DNA from 2 places in the Thalassotalea sp. HSM 43 genome. Region 1 is predicted to be linked to the other one. Evidence: predicted binding sites of a transcription regulator. Region 1 holds the regulator's gene; the other holds the start of a gene.
What was found. Region 1 encodes ArgR, which controls arginine synthesis, uptake and breakdown. Its sites were predicted from a motif close to ANTGAATANNTATTCANT; they were not measured.
Positions count from the first base shown of each region.

Region 2: a site for ArgR is predicted at 4,006-4,023, ahead of E2K93_RS12255 (OadG family protein). Genes of this name have one in related genera too.

Region 1 is NZ_CP038493.1:2,535,134-2,543,312, reverse strand. It holds gene rsmA (16S rRNA (adenine(1518)-N(6)/adenine(1519)-N(6))-dimethyltransferase RsmA) at 1-622, shown strand, start outside; gene apaG (Co2+/Mg2+ efflux protein ApaG) at 636-1,022, shown strand; gene E2K93_RS10950 (symmetrical bis(5'-nucleosyl)-tetraphosphatase) at 1,025-1,837, shown strand; gene E2K93_RS10945 (Dyp-type peroxidase) at 1,908-2,831, shown strand; gene argR (transcriptional regulator ArgR) at 2,890-3,360, opposite strand; gene mdh (malate dehydrogenase) at 3,713-4,651, shown strand; gene E2K93_RS10930 (TlpA disulfide reductase family protein) at 4,779-5,252, opposite strand; gene E2K93_RS10925 (hypothetical protein) at 5,252-5,581, opposite strand; gene E2K93_RS10920 (ammonium transporter) at 5,798-7,042, opposite strand; gene E2K93_RS10915 (P-II family nitrogen regulator) at 7,055-7,393, opposite strand; gene E2K93_RS10910 (lipase family alpha/beta hydrolase) at 7,664-8,179, opposite strand, start outside.
Region 2 is NZ_CP038493.1:2,830,667-2,838,845, forward strand. It holds gene E2K93_RS12245 (arylsulfatase) at 287-1,837, opposite strand; gene E2K93_RS12250 (metal-dependent hydrolase family protein) at 2,036-3,490, opposite strand; gene E2K93_RS12255 (OadG family protein) at 4,190-4,447, shown strand; gene oadA (sodium-extruding oxaloacetate decarboxylase subunit alpha) at 4,457-6,238, shown strand; gene E2K93_RS12265 (sodium ion-translocating decarboxylase subunit beta) at 6,248-7,378, shown strand; gene E2K93_RS12270 (peptidylprolyl isomerase) at 7,490-8,179, shown strand, end outside.

The DNA.
Region 1 (8,179 bases):
CGTGGTTGAACTTGACCGCGACTTAGCGCATCGATTACGTCATCATCCATTTATCGCCAAGCATTTGACCATCTATGAAACCGATGCGTTAAAATTTGATTTTTCGACCCTTGCTAATGACAAACCACTGCGTGTGTTTGGTAACTTACCTTACAATATTTCCACGCCATTGATTTTTCACTTGCTAAGTTTTGGTGACAAAATCAAAGATATGCACTTTATGCTGCAAAAAGAAGTGGTAAATCGTATGGCTGCAAGTCCTGACAGCAAAGCCTATGGACGTTTGTCTATTATGTGTCAGTATTACTGTAAAGTAATGCCTGTCATGGAAATTGGTCCTGAAGCGTTTCAGCCGCCTCCGAAGGTCGATAGTGCCATTGTGCGTCTGGTTCCGCGTGAACAAATCGAGCACCCTGCCCACGATATTAAGTGGTTAAATAGGGTATGTACCGAGGCTTTTAATCAGCGTCGTAAAACCATTCGTAACAGCCTGAAAAAGCTACTCAGCGCTGAACAATTAGAGCAATTAGGTATCTCGCCGTCACTACGTCCTGAAAATATCAGCTTGCAGGAATACGTAAAAGTTGCTAATTATTTAGCAGAGAACCCGCCAAAAAAATAATAGTAGGGCAAAGATGAGCAGTAATGATCCAGGACAACTTGTCAAAGTCACAACCTCAGTAGATTTTATCGAGGAACAATCGGACAGTTACCAGAATCGCTTTGTATTCAGCTATACAATTACGATAGAGAATAATAGCGACAAGACTTTACAGCTTATTTCCCGCAGCTGGTTAATAACCGACGCCAATGGTCACAAAGTCACAGTTGAAGGCGATGGCGTCGTCGGCCAACAACCTATCTTAAACAGCGGTCAGCGTTACCGTTATTCAAGTGGTTCAATTATTAAGACCCCTATTGGTGCTATGGAGGGGTTTTACACCATGCGTGACCTCGACAAGAACCAATATCGCGTCGACATTCCAGTCTTCGGTCTCGCCGTTCCTAATATGTTGAACTAGTTATGGCGATATACCTGATAGGAGATATTCAGGGTTGCCATACAGAACTTCTGCAACTCGTAGACAAGATTAATTTTAATGCCAAAAAAGACCAGCTTTGGTTTTGCGGCGATCTTGTTGCCCGAGGACCAGACTCGTTAGCGACATTACGTTATATAAAAGGCTTAGGAAAAGCGGCGAAAACGGTATTAGGCAATCATGATTTGCATTTAATTGCCACCTACCATGGTATTGGCCGCGTCAATAAAAAAGACAAGCTTGAAGAGCTACTAAACGCCAAAGACTGTGCAGAGCTGATGGATTGGCTGCTGCAACAACCTCTCGTATTGCAACTTCCCGATGCCGATGCCTACTTAAGTCACGCCGGTTTACCACCGGAATGGACACCGAAAAAAGCCTTAAAAATGTCGGCCTTTGTACAAAAAAAACTGCAAAGTAAGAAGCGTAAAAAGTGGCTACGGGATATGTATGGCGATTTCCCGAATAAATGGCAGCACGCCCATTCCGATATCGAAAAGTTTCGCTTCACAGTCAATGCCATGACTCGTATGCGCTTTTGTTATCAAGATGGTGGCCTAGAACTAAACTGTAAAGGTTCACCGCAAACCAATCAAAACAAGCACTTACAGCCTTGGTATGAAGTGCAACAGAATTTAGCCAACGTTGATTGGATATTTGGTCATTGGGCCGCTCTTGAAGGCAATACCATCGCGAAAAATATCCATGCCATCGACACCGGTTGCGTATGGGGAGGAACACTCACCGCCCTACGCTGGCCAGATAAGAAACTTTTTCAGGTAAATGCCGTCAAATAATGCCCGCCTCGCTTTCTTAATTGTTCATTAATTCATATACTTAATTAAAAATATTAGCGAGTTAATAATTATGGCTATTGAGCAATTTGGCGTTTGTGCGGAACCGAATCTGCACAGTTACTACCTGATGTTTAACGTAACAGATAATAATGATGCGTTTATTCGCAAGATTTTGGCAAAGCTTCCCGCCATGTTCGACGAATATGCCCACAATTTCTCCGAAGCTAACTTAAATACTGTTATCGCCATTGGTGCTAATTATTGGGATCGTTATTACCCTACTGCTCGCCCTAGCCAACTTAAAGCCTTTGAGCATATTCAAGTTGATAATCGCGTTGCACCGGCGACAAACTATGACCTGTACCTGCAAATTCGCAGCGATCGCGCCGATGTTAACCATGTTGTATCGACCAAAGTATGTGAAATGTTAGGCGATGCCGTCGAGTTGGTTGAACAAGTAAAAGGCTTTCGATATCTCGACGGTCGCGACTTAACCGGCTTTGTTGACGGTACCGAAAACCCCAAAGGATTACACAAGCGCGAGGTCGCTCTTTTGGACGACAGCTGTGGCGACTTTAGCAAAGGCAGTTATCTGCATATCCAACGTTTTCGCCACAACTTTAACGCGTGGGAAGGCTTAGAAACAAAACAGCAAGAAGATATTATTGGCCGTACCAAGGTTGATGATATTGAATACGCGTCAGAAGATAAAGCGCCAACAGCACACGTTAAACGCACCAATCTAAAAGATGCTGATGGCAATAGTATGGAAATACTCAGACAAAGCATGCCGTACGGCCATATGAAGAATCAAGGCCTGTTCTTCGTGTCCTTTTGTTACACCCCAGTTAACTTTGAAGAGCAGTTAAAGAGCATGTATGCCGGTGATGAGCACGGCAACTACGATCACATCTTAAAATATACTCAAGCCGAAACAGGTGCATCTTTCTTTGTACCGTCGATGGATTTATTAGAACAAGCCGCCGAACTTTAACTTATTAGAAAAAACAAAGGGCGCTTAAAGCGCCCTTTGTCATCAATTCTTGAATTGCCTAATTCATTTTCTGAAACAGCATAAACAATTTTTCTTTAATTGACTGTATATCATTAACCGAGGTTGGTGAGATAAAGATGGTATCATCGCCAGCAATGGTACCTAAAACGCCGTCGGCTTTGCCTAGTGAGTCCAGTAAACGAGCAATTAATTGTGCCGCGCCCGGGCTGGTACGAACGATTAACATCACTTCATTCGACTCGATATCTAGCACTAATTGTTTGAGTGGACTTTTTGCCGTCGGCACACCAAGTTCTGCAGGTAAACAATAGACCATTTCCTGACGGGCATTGCGGGTTCTGACCGCGCCAAACTTGCTTAACATACGTGAAACTTTTGACTGACTGACGTTATCAAAACCTTGCGCTTTAAGGGCTTCAACGATATCGCCCTGTGAACCAAACTGCTCTTGTTTTAGCAGTTCTTTAAACGCATTGATTAAAGCTTCCTGTTTTTGCTGTGTGCTCATAAATTATTCTTTTGACCGTATTTTCGGTGTTTACCGGTGACAGTAATCACTGTTAAAACAATTCCCCAATACCTATTGGTTAACGCTCATTTCGGCTGAGCCTATTTGACCAAAGGTGTCCCAATTCTTGTCGTTTCTTATTGTAATGTTCAGTTTATATTACAAATATCGAGATTCTGAACTAAAGTATCATATCACCATAGCCCTATTGTTGACAAAAGTGTTTGTATTTTTAGTCTCAATTTTGTATCTTTTGTGCACTAAAAAATTAAAGTAATTACTCAATCTGGAATTATCCTCTAGATTGGCTGTTAAGTGATTACTAACACTCACATCATTTTGGAGAAATTCAATGAAAGTTGCCGTTCTTGGTGCAGCCGGTGGTATCGGTCAAGCCTTATCACTATTACTTAAAACTCAACTACCAGCAGGTTCAGAGTTATCTTTGTATGACGTAGCCCCAGTTGTTCCAGGTGTTGCCGTTGACTTATCTCACATCCCTACTGATGTAACAGTTAAAGGTTACGGCGCTGATGATTTAGCGACTGCCCTAACAGGTTGTGACATTGTAATTATTCCAGCAGGTATGCCACGTAAGCCTGGTATGGACCGTGCTGACCTATTTGCTGTCAATGCTGGCATCATTAAGACGCTTGCTGAAAGCATCGTTGCTAACAGTCCAAAAGCGCTTGTTGGTGTTATTACCAACCCAGTAAACGGCACTGTGCCAATTGTTGCTGAAGTTTTCAAAAAAGCAGGTACTTACGAAGCGAACCGCGTATTTGGTGTAACAACTCTTGATGTTATCCGTAGCGAAACCTTCATTGCTGAGCTAAAAGGCAAGTCGACTTCAGACATTAAAGTACCAGTAATCGGTGGTCACTCAGGTACAACTATTCTTCCTCTACTTTCACAAGTTGAAGGTGTTGAGTTTACTCAAGAAGAAATTGACGCACTAACACCACGCATCCAAAACGCTGGTACCGAAGTTGTTAACGCAAAAGCTGGTGGCGGTTCTGCGACGCTTTCTATGGGTGCTGCAGCAGCTCGTTTTTGTTTATCACTGGTACGTGGTCTACAAGGCGAAGAAGGCGTTGTTGACTACGCATACGTTCAAGGTAACACCGGTGATGCTGAATACTTCGCACAACCAGTTGTACTTGGTAAGAACGGTGTAGAAGAGTACTTACCATACGGTGAGCTTAGCGCTTATGAGCAAAAAGCAAAAGACGACATGCTAGCGACTCTAAACAAAGATATTCAAGAAGGTGTTGATTTCATCAACGCCTAATCACTTGATTGCTACGCAATAAAAAACGGTCGCAATAGCGACCGTTTTTATTTTCAAGGGGTCAGATGACTTGATTCAATTCAAGTCATCTGACCCCTTGAAAAATGTGAGTTTAACTGCTGGTCATTTACTGTTTTAGTAGCTCGACCAATTCAGCTTCATATTGCGCCTGCTTGTTAACAAAAAAGCCGGTGTGTGCTTTGACTATTTTGCCACTGCGATCATAAATGAAACTGCTTGGCATGCCTTTTAATTCAAACTTTTTCGCCAATCGGCCATCGGGATCGTAGATCACCGAAAAGTTTGCCGGGTGTTCGGCAATAAAGGCTTCGGCCATGGCCTGTTTCACATCAACGTTAACCGAAATTACCGTTAGTCCTTGCTGCTGATACTTGTTCTGCATTTCATTCATCCAAGGAAAGGACTTTTTACAAGGAATACACCAAGAGGCCCAAAAATCGAGGTAAATAACCTTACCTTTATTTTCCGCGACCATGGTTTTCAGTTCACTGATACTATCGACAACCGTTTCGGCCTGTAATGACTTGCTCGCGAATAGCAAAGGCGAAATCATGACTAACACCGCAAGCATGTTACGCATTAATCATTGGCTCCAGTTGCGGTTTCTACGTCTTCTGGGCGACCTTCGCGTAGGATACTATCAACCGAGGTTTGGTTATTACAGCGCTCATCGGTTTTATCATCACGATAGTAACGGATATTAACGCAATCTTGCTCATAGCGACGCTCGAGTTCAGTGCGTTTAATGGGATTATTTTTTGCGTTTACGATTTGCCTTTGCAGTTGTGCACATTGTTCGCGTTGCTCCGAGGTAAAGACGATATCTTCACAGGGATCTTCAGTGATAAAAGCACATCCGGCTTGGCTAAGCATTAGGGTGGAAAGAAGCGATATAGTTATTGTTTTCATAAGTACTACCTGATAATGCTGTATTAGTTATTTGTAACATAGCACCTGATTTGGCAATCGGCAATGTGATCAGTCGACAAAGCGAAAAAACAACGAATTTGTCTTTGAGTGGTGTTTAATAATTCAACAAAACAGTCGCTAACTATTTATTAATAATAAAAAAAGGGCCGGTATAAACCGGCCCTAAACTTTAACCAACTAGCGTCGTTATTGTTATTATCCTTTTAGCGAGACAAACTCAGGGTATGCTTCGACACCACAATCAGATTTGTCCACACCATTGTATTCTTCATCTTCACTAACACGGATGCCCATGGTTTTCTTCAATACAAACCATACTGCAAAACTTGCTGCAAATACCCATGCGAAGATAACGAATGCACCGTATAACTGAGCACCAAATGTTGCATCGCCGTTGCTAAATGGTACAACCATTAGCGCGAAGAAACCAACAACACCGTGAACAGAGATAGCACCTACTGGATCATCAATCTTGACTTTATCCAGAGAGGTAATTGAAAGTACCACTAACATACCACCAAGTGCACCAAGTAAGCTTGCAAACAGTGGAGATGGAGATAGTGGGTCAGCGGTAATCGTTACCAAACCAGCTAATGCACCATTTAGAATCATGGTTAGGTCTGCTTTACCCCAAATTACTTTATTAAGTAATAGTGCGGCAACAGCACCTGCAGCGGCAGCAGCATTGGTGTTAACGAAAATTTGACCAACAGCGGTTGCGTTTTCAGCATCAGATAGAAGCAATTGAGAACCACCGTTAAAACCAAACCAACCCATCCATAAGATGAAAGTACCAAGCGTAGCCAATGGCATGTTTGAACCTGGGATTGGGAAGATTTCACCGTTTTTACCGTATTTACCCTTACGAGCACCTAACAGTAATACACCAGCAAGTGCAGCAGCGGCACCGGCCATGTGAACAATACCAGAACCTGCGAAGTCGCTAAAACCAGCTTCAGATAAGAAACCACCGCCCCAAGTCCAGTAACCTTCAACTGGGTAGATAAAGCCTGTTAAAACAACGGTAAATATTAAGAATGCCCAAAGCTTCATACGCTCAGCTACGGCACCCGATACAATAGACATTGCAGTAGCAACGAATACTACTTGGAAGAAGAAGTCTGACTCTAGAGAGTGATCAGCACCTTCCGCTTGTGTACCAATTAAACCGGCAATTGATGGTAAGATACCGCCTTCAGCGTTATCTACGTACATAATATTGTAACCAACCAACAAAAACATCACACATGCAATTGAATACAGCGCAATGTTTTTAGTTAGAATTTCAGTAGTGTTCTTAGAACGAACCATACCCGCTTCAAGCATGGCAAAACCTGCCGCCATCCACATTACTAATACACCTGACAACAAAAAGTAAAAGGTATCAAGCGCGAATCTAAGTTCGGTTACTGTACCTGTTAATGTCGTTAACTCTTCCATTTTATCCCCCTGTTAAAGCGCTGCAGTATCAAGCTCACCAGTACGAATACGTACCGCTTGATCCAAGTCATATACAAAAATCTTACCGTCACCGATTTTTCCGGTATGTGCAGATTTGCTGATGGCTTCAACAACACGTTCAGCATCTTCTGCTTTTACCGCTATTTCTAGTTTTACTTTTGGTAAGAAATCTACTTGATATTCAGCACCGCGATATAATTCGGTGTGACCCTTTTGACGACCAAAACCACGTACTTCTGATACGGTTAGGCCTTCGACACCGACTTCAGAAATAGCTTCTCTGACGTCGTCTAATTTGAATGGTTTAATTATTGCGTTTATTAATTTCATTATCGCCCCCTAATAGTTGCTGGGTTAATGGTTACAAGTTGCGTACCAACAAATATAAAACCAACAAAAACAAACACTTAAACGATTTACAGCTTAATAACGAAAACACAACGCACCAAGTTGGGGCGTTGCGACCGCCATATTGCTTTAAAACTGTGCTAATTATTTTTGCAGAAATACCTAAAACAGAAGCTGCCGAAAGAAGTGAGTAACAGAAACTAATATTAGAAAGGAGTATCGATATAAAAACCGACTTTGGTTTATTAATCGTTAGTGGTCTGGGTCGCTAACGAGTGCCTTACATCGCTCATCAATGATACTCACCACGTCTTTCGAATACACCAAAGATGTATGAGTTTGATTAAGTACAATGTGCTCTGTCATGCCTGGTATGCGAGTTTCAGCAATACTCACTGTACCATCAGAGTCCTCGACTCCGTCGCGCCATACCCGATCCAGTAGTGGCCTAGCACCAATTTTAATGGAACCCGCGATAGAGATAAGCTTTTGCGGCACAGGCCAAGATTTAGTGAATCGTTTAGGCAATAAACCAAATTGAGTCGAAGAACCTAACAGATGTTGAATGTTTACTTTTTTCATGTCTTCGGCAATTTGTGCGCCTTGATGTGGCGTGCCAAGAGTTATCACTAACGGTACGCGTTCAACCGATACTTGACGAGTAAATAAATACTCCGTTGCGACAAGCCCGCCAAGTGAATGACCGAGCAATACTGTCGGCCCATCACCAACACGTTTATCAATGCTGTGAAACAATTTTTCTTTGTC
Region 2 (8,179 bases), 300 kb from region 1:
GTCCCGGGTCAAGCCCGGGATGACAGGTCGCAGGTTCGACTCATGAAGTAATCGCCACTATTTGCGAAAAACCGACCTTATGGTCGGTTTTTTGCTTTCTACAGTTTATAGCGCACAAAAATAAGAATATGTTCGCGGTGGTTGATTTTAAGTCTCACGCTTTTATAGTCCTTCATACCTAGCACCTAGCACCTAGCACCTAGCACCTAGCACCTAGCACCTAGCCGATCTAAGACAAAAAAGCCCGATACAAATCGGGCTTTTTATCTTTACTTAATGCCAGTAGCTATTTACTACCACCACCTTTTTGCAGTTTCTCCATAACTTGATCCAAGCTAAAGCTCGCTGCTTTTTGCGATGGCGGGTATTCCTTAAAGGTTTCTAGGAATTGACCAACATAGGTCTGTGCTGGAACCAAAACATATACGCGGTCTATCAGCCAATCATAATAGGTGTTAGATGTTTTTTGCGCGCGTTCAAATGGGTCTCGGCGCAAATTAAAAATCAACGGTACACGCAATGGCGTAAATGGATTCGCCCAAATTTCGAGGGTCTCCTCTACGCGTTGCTCCATAAAGATGATTTTCCATTGTTGATAGCGTAGTGCGGTTAAATCACCGTCGTCTGAGAAGTAGAATATTTCATTACGTCCCGACTTATCACTTTTACCAGTAAGTAAATCCGTTAAGTTGTAGCCATCTAAATGGTTTTTGTAGGTACGACCTATGGCTTTGTAACCATCTAATAGGTCTTCCTTCACCTCGTCATTGCCGGCAACAGCGGCGAAGGTAGGCAACCAATCCATATGATGTACAATCTCATTGGTAATCGAACCAGGTTTGATTTTGCCAGGCCAGCGAATCACTGCTGGTACACGCCAGCCACCTTCCCAGTTAGTGTTCTTCTCGCCTCTAAATGGCGTCATAGCCGCATCTGGCCATGTGTTCATATGCGGACCATTATCGGTAGAGTAAAAGACGATGGTATTGTCTGCGATACCCAAATCATCAAGCTTCTTCAAAAACATACCAATATGCATATCATGTTCAATCATACCAACGGTATATTCATCATATTCTGCATATTTAGGGTCGTTCATTAGCTCGTCTTTGACATGGGTACGAAAATGCATACGCGTACCGCTCCACCATACAAAAAATGGCTTGTCGGCTTTATGAGCTTTGTCGATAAACTTTAACGCTGCAGCAACGGTTTCATCGTCAACAACTTCCATACGTTTTTTCGTCAATGGGCCAGTATCTTCGATTTTGCCATCGGCACTAGACTTGATTACGCCACGAGGACCGAACTTCTTGCGAAATTCAGGATTTTTTGGGTAATCTCTATTCTCTGGTTCTTCTTCCGCATTTAAGTGATACAGGTTACCAAAAAATTCATCAAAGCCGTGATTGGTTGGTAAGTGCTTATCTTGGTCACCCAAGTGGTTTTTACCAAACTGACCGGTCATATAACCTTGCTCTTTTAATACCGCAGCAATGGTTATGTCTTTTTCTGACATGCCAAGTTCAGCGCCTGGCAGGCCAACTTTAGACAAGCCGGTACGAAATACGGACATACCAGTAATAAATGATGAACGGCCTGCGGTACAAGACTGTTCACCGTAGTAATCAGTAAAGCGCATACCTTCATTTGCGATGCGATCGATATTCGGGGTTTGATACCCCATCATACCGTTCGAATAAGCACTTATGTTCCAAATGCCGACGTCATCACCCCAAACAACCAAAATGTTCGGTTTGTCAGCGGCAAAGCTGAGCGATGTAAAAAAGGTGGAAAATGTTATTACTATTGATGCAATAAACTTGTGTTTAAGCATAGTTAACCCCTCTATTATTAAGATGCAGAGATGATTTTAGTCTAGCTCAAAACTTTATTATTACTAAAAATTAACCACATTATTTTGTTTGGGAAATCAAGGTAAGCTGTTGAAAACTGTATAAATTTCTGACACTTTTTGCGGGGAGGGAAGGTTGGCTTCGCTGCCGCCAACCTTTTTGTTAATTATTTTAATGAGTTAGAGCTCATCGCGATAAATTACACCATCCTTCATCACGATGTGAATGGTTGGGATTAAAGTGTATGCTGGATCTGCATCAAACCATTTATCGTTACCACCAATAACACTTAAGTCTTTCAGTGGGTTACCGTCGACAAGAATAAGGTCAGCGGCAGCGCCTACTTCAACCACACCGAGTTTACCTGATGCAGCGTATGGGTTGCGTGGACCTGATAAAGCCATTAATTCGCCAGCGGTTGAGGTCATTTGCTTCAATACTTCGAAGTTATCGCCAAACGATTCACCGCGCCACCAGATTTCGTAACGACGTGCACGCTCAGCATCAGCGAAAACCCCGACGTAATCCGATGCGAAGACAACTTTTACATCATTAGCGATGAGTTTTTTCCCATAGTCGCCAAACTGTTGTTGTAGTTTCGCCACTAATGGGATTTTGTCTGCAGGCATCAATGGGTTCTTCGCTAGGTCCGGCGATAGTCCCCACATTTGTGGTACCACGTAGACACCTTCTTTAGAGATACGCTGCATGGTTTCTTCGTTCATGAAAAAGCCGTGTTCGAATGATTTCACGCCACAGTCCATTAGACGGTTCATTGCACGGTCGTTGTATACGTGGGCACCTACATAGGTATTCCAATCTTTAACGGCTTCAACGATGGCACAGGTTTCTTCTTTGGAAAATTGCACCGTATCGATTGGGTCATACTTAGATGAACCGCCGCCACCTGCCATGATCTTAATTTGTGTCGCACCGTTGCGTAAATTAATTCGCGTTGCTTTTAGCGCTTCAGCTTTACCGTCAGCAACCGCACCGATACCAAATTTTTCAAAGTTAGCTATATCGCCAGAGGTTGCAGGTGAAAAACCAACATCACCGCGATCGCGAAAATCACCGTGGCCAGAGGTTTGTGATACAAAAGCACCTGAAGGGAAGATCTTAGGACCGAGTAAATGACCAGAGTTGATGTTACGCATCAGTCCGAATGCTGGGCCACCCATGTCACGTACTGTGGTGAAACCATCCATAAGAAAACGTTCAGCGACAATCGTCGCGCGATAAGACATATCGGTTAAGTCCATATCGCTTTCTATTTTACCGTAACCATTATTAATCATTACATGCGCATGACCATCAATAAGGCCTGGCATTAAGGTTTTCCCTTGGCCATCGATGACTCTGTGGTCAGCATTTATGGCAATATCGTCATCACTGATTTTGGTAATCGTGGTACCTTCAACCAATACGTTAATGCCTTTGTAAAGCTTATTGTCAGTACCATTAAACACGTTAACGTTTTTAAATAAGGTGGTACCGGCTTCAATCTTAAAGTTTTGGTCGACCACCGGAGCACCGCCACCGGCAGCAAGGATATTTGCCGCATAGGTTAGGGCAGCAAGGCAAATGGCGCTAATAAACGCTGTTGTTCGAGGTTGATTTTTTATTTTCATCATGGCTTTCCATTCGGGTGCAGATACAAGTTGATCACTACTGCGTATGCATCTGCATGATTTAATAAATTTTTAACATTGAGTCAGGCTTCACGTGTTATCGATATAGGAATTCTTGTTTATATCTAGTTTGTTATATAAAAGCCTGATTTAACTGAAATTAAGTATAGAACGGATTTTGCGGGTAAGGGTTGTCATTAGCATGTTTGTGATAGCTTAATGGCTGTTTTGTCGAAAGCATGCAGACCATTTAATGCGCATTTGTCATTGCGGCTATTGATTGACGCAGTTACCACACATCGCGAAAGATTGGGTTATACATTGGGCTATAAATTGGGCTATACACAGCAGCGTAATTTCCGTCGCTTTTAAGTGTTGTTCTAGCACAGCAGCACATAAATCCCAAAATAGTGCCGTAGAAGGAGCGGATTTTCGCTGTAAATGCCGCATTATTGCTTGAAATAACCAATGGATTGGCTAATTGCTATACAAAACCATGGTGTTTTTTATTGGTAAGGTTGGAATAAAAATTCACACTAAATAGAAAATCTGCATAGTTATGCGGTTTTTATCTAAAAATCACTGTTTTTTACTCATTTTGCCTCTTGACAGTGAATATTTACATCTAATTGACATTTTATCATTGCCATTTTGAATTTGAGTGATTATTCTAAATTCTTTATTACGCTAATGAGATCGACTATGGAAAACCTATCACAAGTATTTATTGAAGCTGGTATGCTTTTATTAGTTGGTATGGGGTTTGTTTTCGCATTTTTAACTGTTTTGATTTATGCCATCAAACTGCTGGCCAAGATTGGCAGCCATTTTCCAGAGACTGCACCGCAGAGCAAAAAAGTAAACACCTCTGTTGCCAAGAGTGATCAAATCGCGCCAGGGGTTGTTGCTGCAATTAGCACTGCTATCGCTCACTATCGCAAGAATAACGTACAAATTTAGGAGCAAACTATGTCCGAGTCATTAAATAAGTTGGGGATCACTGAGTTAGTCTTACGTGATGGTCACCAATCATTATTGGCTACTCGTTTTCGTTTAGAAGATATGTTGCCAATAGCCAAAAAAATGGATGAAATCGGCTATTGGTCTATCGAATCATGGGGCGGCGCTACGTTCGACTCTTGTATTCGTTATTTAGGTGAAGATCCATGGGAGCGCATTCGTAAATTAAAAGAGGCGATGCCTAATACCAAGCAACAAATGCTGTTTCGTGGCCAAAATATCCTTGGTTATCGTCACTATGCTGATGACGTTGTCGAAAAATTTGTAGAGCGAGCCCATGTAAATGGCGTTGACGTGTTCCGAATTTTTGATGCCATGAATGATACCCGCAATTTAGAAACCGCGATCAAAGCGGCGGTTAAAGTTGGAGCACACGCTCAAGGTACGTTGTCATTCACCGAATCTCCAGTGCATACCATCGATACCTGGCTTGATATGGCCAAGCGCATGCAGGATATGGGTGCTCACTCGTTATGTATTAAAGATATGTCAGGTTTACTTAACCCGTACGACGGCGAAGAGTTGATTGGCAAATTAAAAGATCAGGTTGGTTTACCTATTTCATTGCATTGTCATGCGACAACTGGTCTAAGCATGGCCACTCACATGAAAGCCATTGATGCCGGTGTTGATGTGATTGATACTTCCATTTCATCAATGTCGATGACTTATGGTCATTCACCAACAGAATCTATCGTTTCTACGGTTAAAGGTCGTGACCGAGATACTGGTCTTGATATGGAAAAGCTGGCTGAAGTTGCAACTTACTTCCGTGAAGTGCGAGCTAAATACGCCAAGTTTGAAGGCAGCTTGAAAGGCGTTGATGCACGTATATTGTTAGCACAAGTGCCTGGTGGCATGTTAACCAATATGGAAAATCAACTGCGTGAGCAAGGCGCAGCAGACAAGTTTGACGAAGTGTTGGAAGAGATCCCACGTGTTCGTAAAGAGTTAGGTTACATTCCTTTGGTTACGCCAACATCACAAATTGTTGGTACCCAATCGGTACTAAACGTGCTCACTGGTGAACGTTATAAGTCGATCACGAAAGAAACCGCTGGTGTTCTTAAAGGCGAATATGGCGCGACACCAGCCCCTGTTGACGGCGATTTACAAAAGCGCGTGTTAGATGGTGGTGAGGCGATTACTGGTCGTCCTGCGGATTTCCTTGAGCCTGAGTTAGATAAACTCGAAACCGAACTGATGGATTTAGCAAAAGAGAAAAATATTGATCTTGCTGAAGCGGTTATCGACGACGTATTAACCTACGCACTATTCCCGCAAATTGGCCTTAAGTTCTTAGAGAATCGTAACAATCCAGACGCGTTTGAACCGGTACCGAGTGCCGACGATGTTAAACCGGCAGCGGCTCAAGCAGCGCCTGCTAAAGGTAAAGCCGAAAGCTATGCGGTACAAGTAGACGGTCATGTTTACGATGTGGTTGTCGCCCCAGGTGGCAGCATTGAAAACATTGCGGTTGCTAAGCCTAGCGCTTCTGCAGCGCCTGCAGTGGCGTCTGGTGGCACGACAGTTGATGCACCATTGGCAGGAAACATCTTCAAATTGTTGGTGAAAGCTGGCGATATGGTTACTGAAGGCGATGTGGTTGTTGTCATGGAAGCGATGAAAATGGAAACAGAAATTCGCGCAACGGCAACGGGCACGGTATCGAGTGTTGATGTAAAAGAAGGCGATAGCGTTGCTGTAGGCGACGCGTTGCTGACGTTGTAGGAGTAGCAAATGGACTCCTTGAATATCCTGTGGAATTCCACAGGTCTGGCTAACTTTGAGTTGGGCCAGGTGATCATGATGTTGGTCGGCCTTGGTTTGCTATTTTTAGCTATTGCGAAAAAATTTGAGCCTTTATTGTTATTGCCAATTGGTTTTGGTGCAATCCTAACCAATATACCGGTTGCTGGTTTTAGCGAAGTCGGTGGTGTATTGCACTACATTTACTACGCTGGCATTGATACCGGTATCTTCCCATTATTGATTTTTATGGGTGTTGGTGCGATGACGGATTTTGGCGCGCTTATCGCCAATCCTCGTATGTTATTGCTCGGTGCGGCAGCGCAGTTTGGTATCTTTGCCACACTGTTTGGTGCCATTGCCTTAAATGCACTTCCGGGTTTTAATTTCAGTCTGCAAGATGCCTCAGCGATAGCCATTATTGGTGGAGCTGATGGCCCAACGGCTATTTTCTTAGCCTCGAAGCTTGCCCCAGAATTACTCGGTGCCATTGCGGTAGCAGCCTATTCATACATGGCGCTCGTACCGATTATTCAACCACCAATCATGAAAGCGCTGACCAATAAAGAAGAGCGCAAGATTGAAATGAAGCAATTGCGTCATGTCACCAAAATTGAAAAGATTTTGTTCCCATTAGCTGTTTTGATGATGACCATTTTCTTTCTACCAGCAGCCACGCCGCTAGTGGGTATGTTCTGTTTAGGTAACTTGATGCGTGAATGTGGTGTTGTGGATCGTTTAAGCTCAACGGCGCAGAACGAGTTGATTAACATCGTCACCATCTTCCTAGGTTTAGGTGTTGGTTCCAAGCTAAGCGCTGAATCGTTTTTGAATGTTGAAACCTTAGGCATTTTAGGTCTAGGTGCTGTGGCATTTTCAATCGGTACCGCAGCAGGTGTATTAATGGCGAAATTAATGGCTAAATTCTCTACCGACCCAATTAACCCGTTGGTTGGTGCAGCCGGTGTGTCTGCTGTACCTATGGCCGCACGGGTGGTCAATAAAGTAGGTCTTGAATCAAACCCACATAACTTCTTGTTAATGCATGCGATGGGACCAAATGTCGCGGGTGTCCTTGGCTCGGCGGTAGCTGCAGGTGTATTGTTAGCCTTAGTTGGTTAAACGATTAATCTATATTGAAAAAACCACGCTCAAGCGTGGTTTTTTTATGCCTGTAATTTTTATCATAATTGCTTTATGGTTAATTGATAAACGCAATATCAGGGACTTATTATGTTACGTAGCATCGCTATAATCGTACTGTTATTTACTTCATTAACCGCTTTGGCCAATCAACCATCATGGCGAAAAGTTGAACAAGAGAATCTGCTCTACCTGCAAACCAATCAAGGCACTGTGACCATTGAGTTGGCACAGTTTTTTGCGCCTCGCCATGTTGAGTACATGCGTAAGTTGGTACAAGAAGGCTTTTATGATGGCCTACCGTTTTATCGGGTGATCGAAAACTTTGTGGTGCAAGGCGGCGATACCAGCGGCAGCAAAACCAGTAAAGTCAAAACCTCAATGCAGGCTGAAATTGAGCGGGACATCAATAAAGAGTCGCCATTTACCTTAGTTCAGTCTGCTGACTTATTAGCAGAGCAGACCGGCTTTATCCAAGGTTTTGCGGTAGGGCGCTCTGTCAGTGAAAACAAAGAATGGTTAATACATTGTCCAGGGGTGATCAACTTAGCCCGGGGCAATAACATTCATTCTGGCACCACAGACTTTGCCATTATGTTTGGCGTCTCACCGCGTCATCTTGATCGCAATATGAGCGTGTTTGGCCGGGTTATTGATGGTTGGCAAGCGCTGTATAAAATAGAGCGAGGCGATGACTTATTGAGTGGTGCGTTTAGTGATGCAAAACAGCCAAGTTTTATTATCAAGGCATATCTTGGCTCTCAATTGGCAAAAAATGAG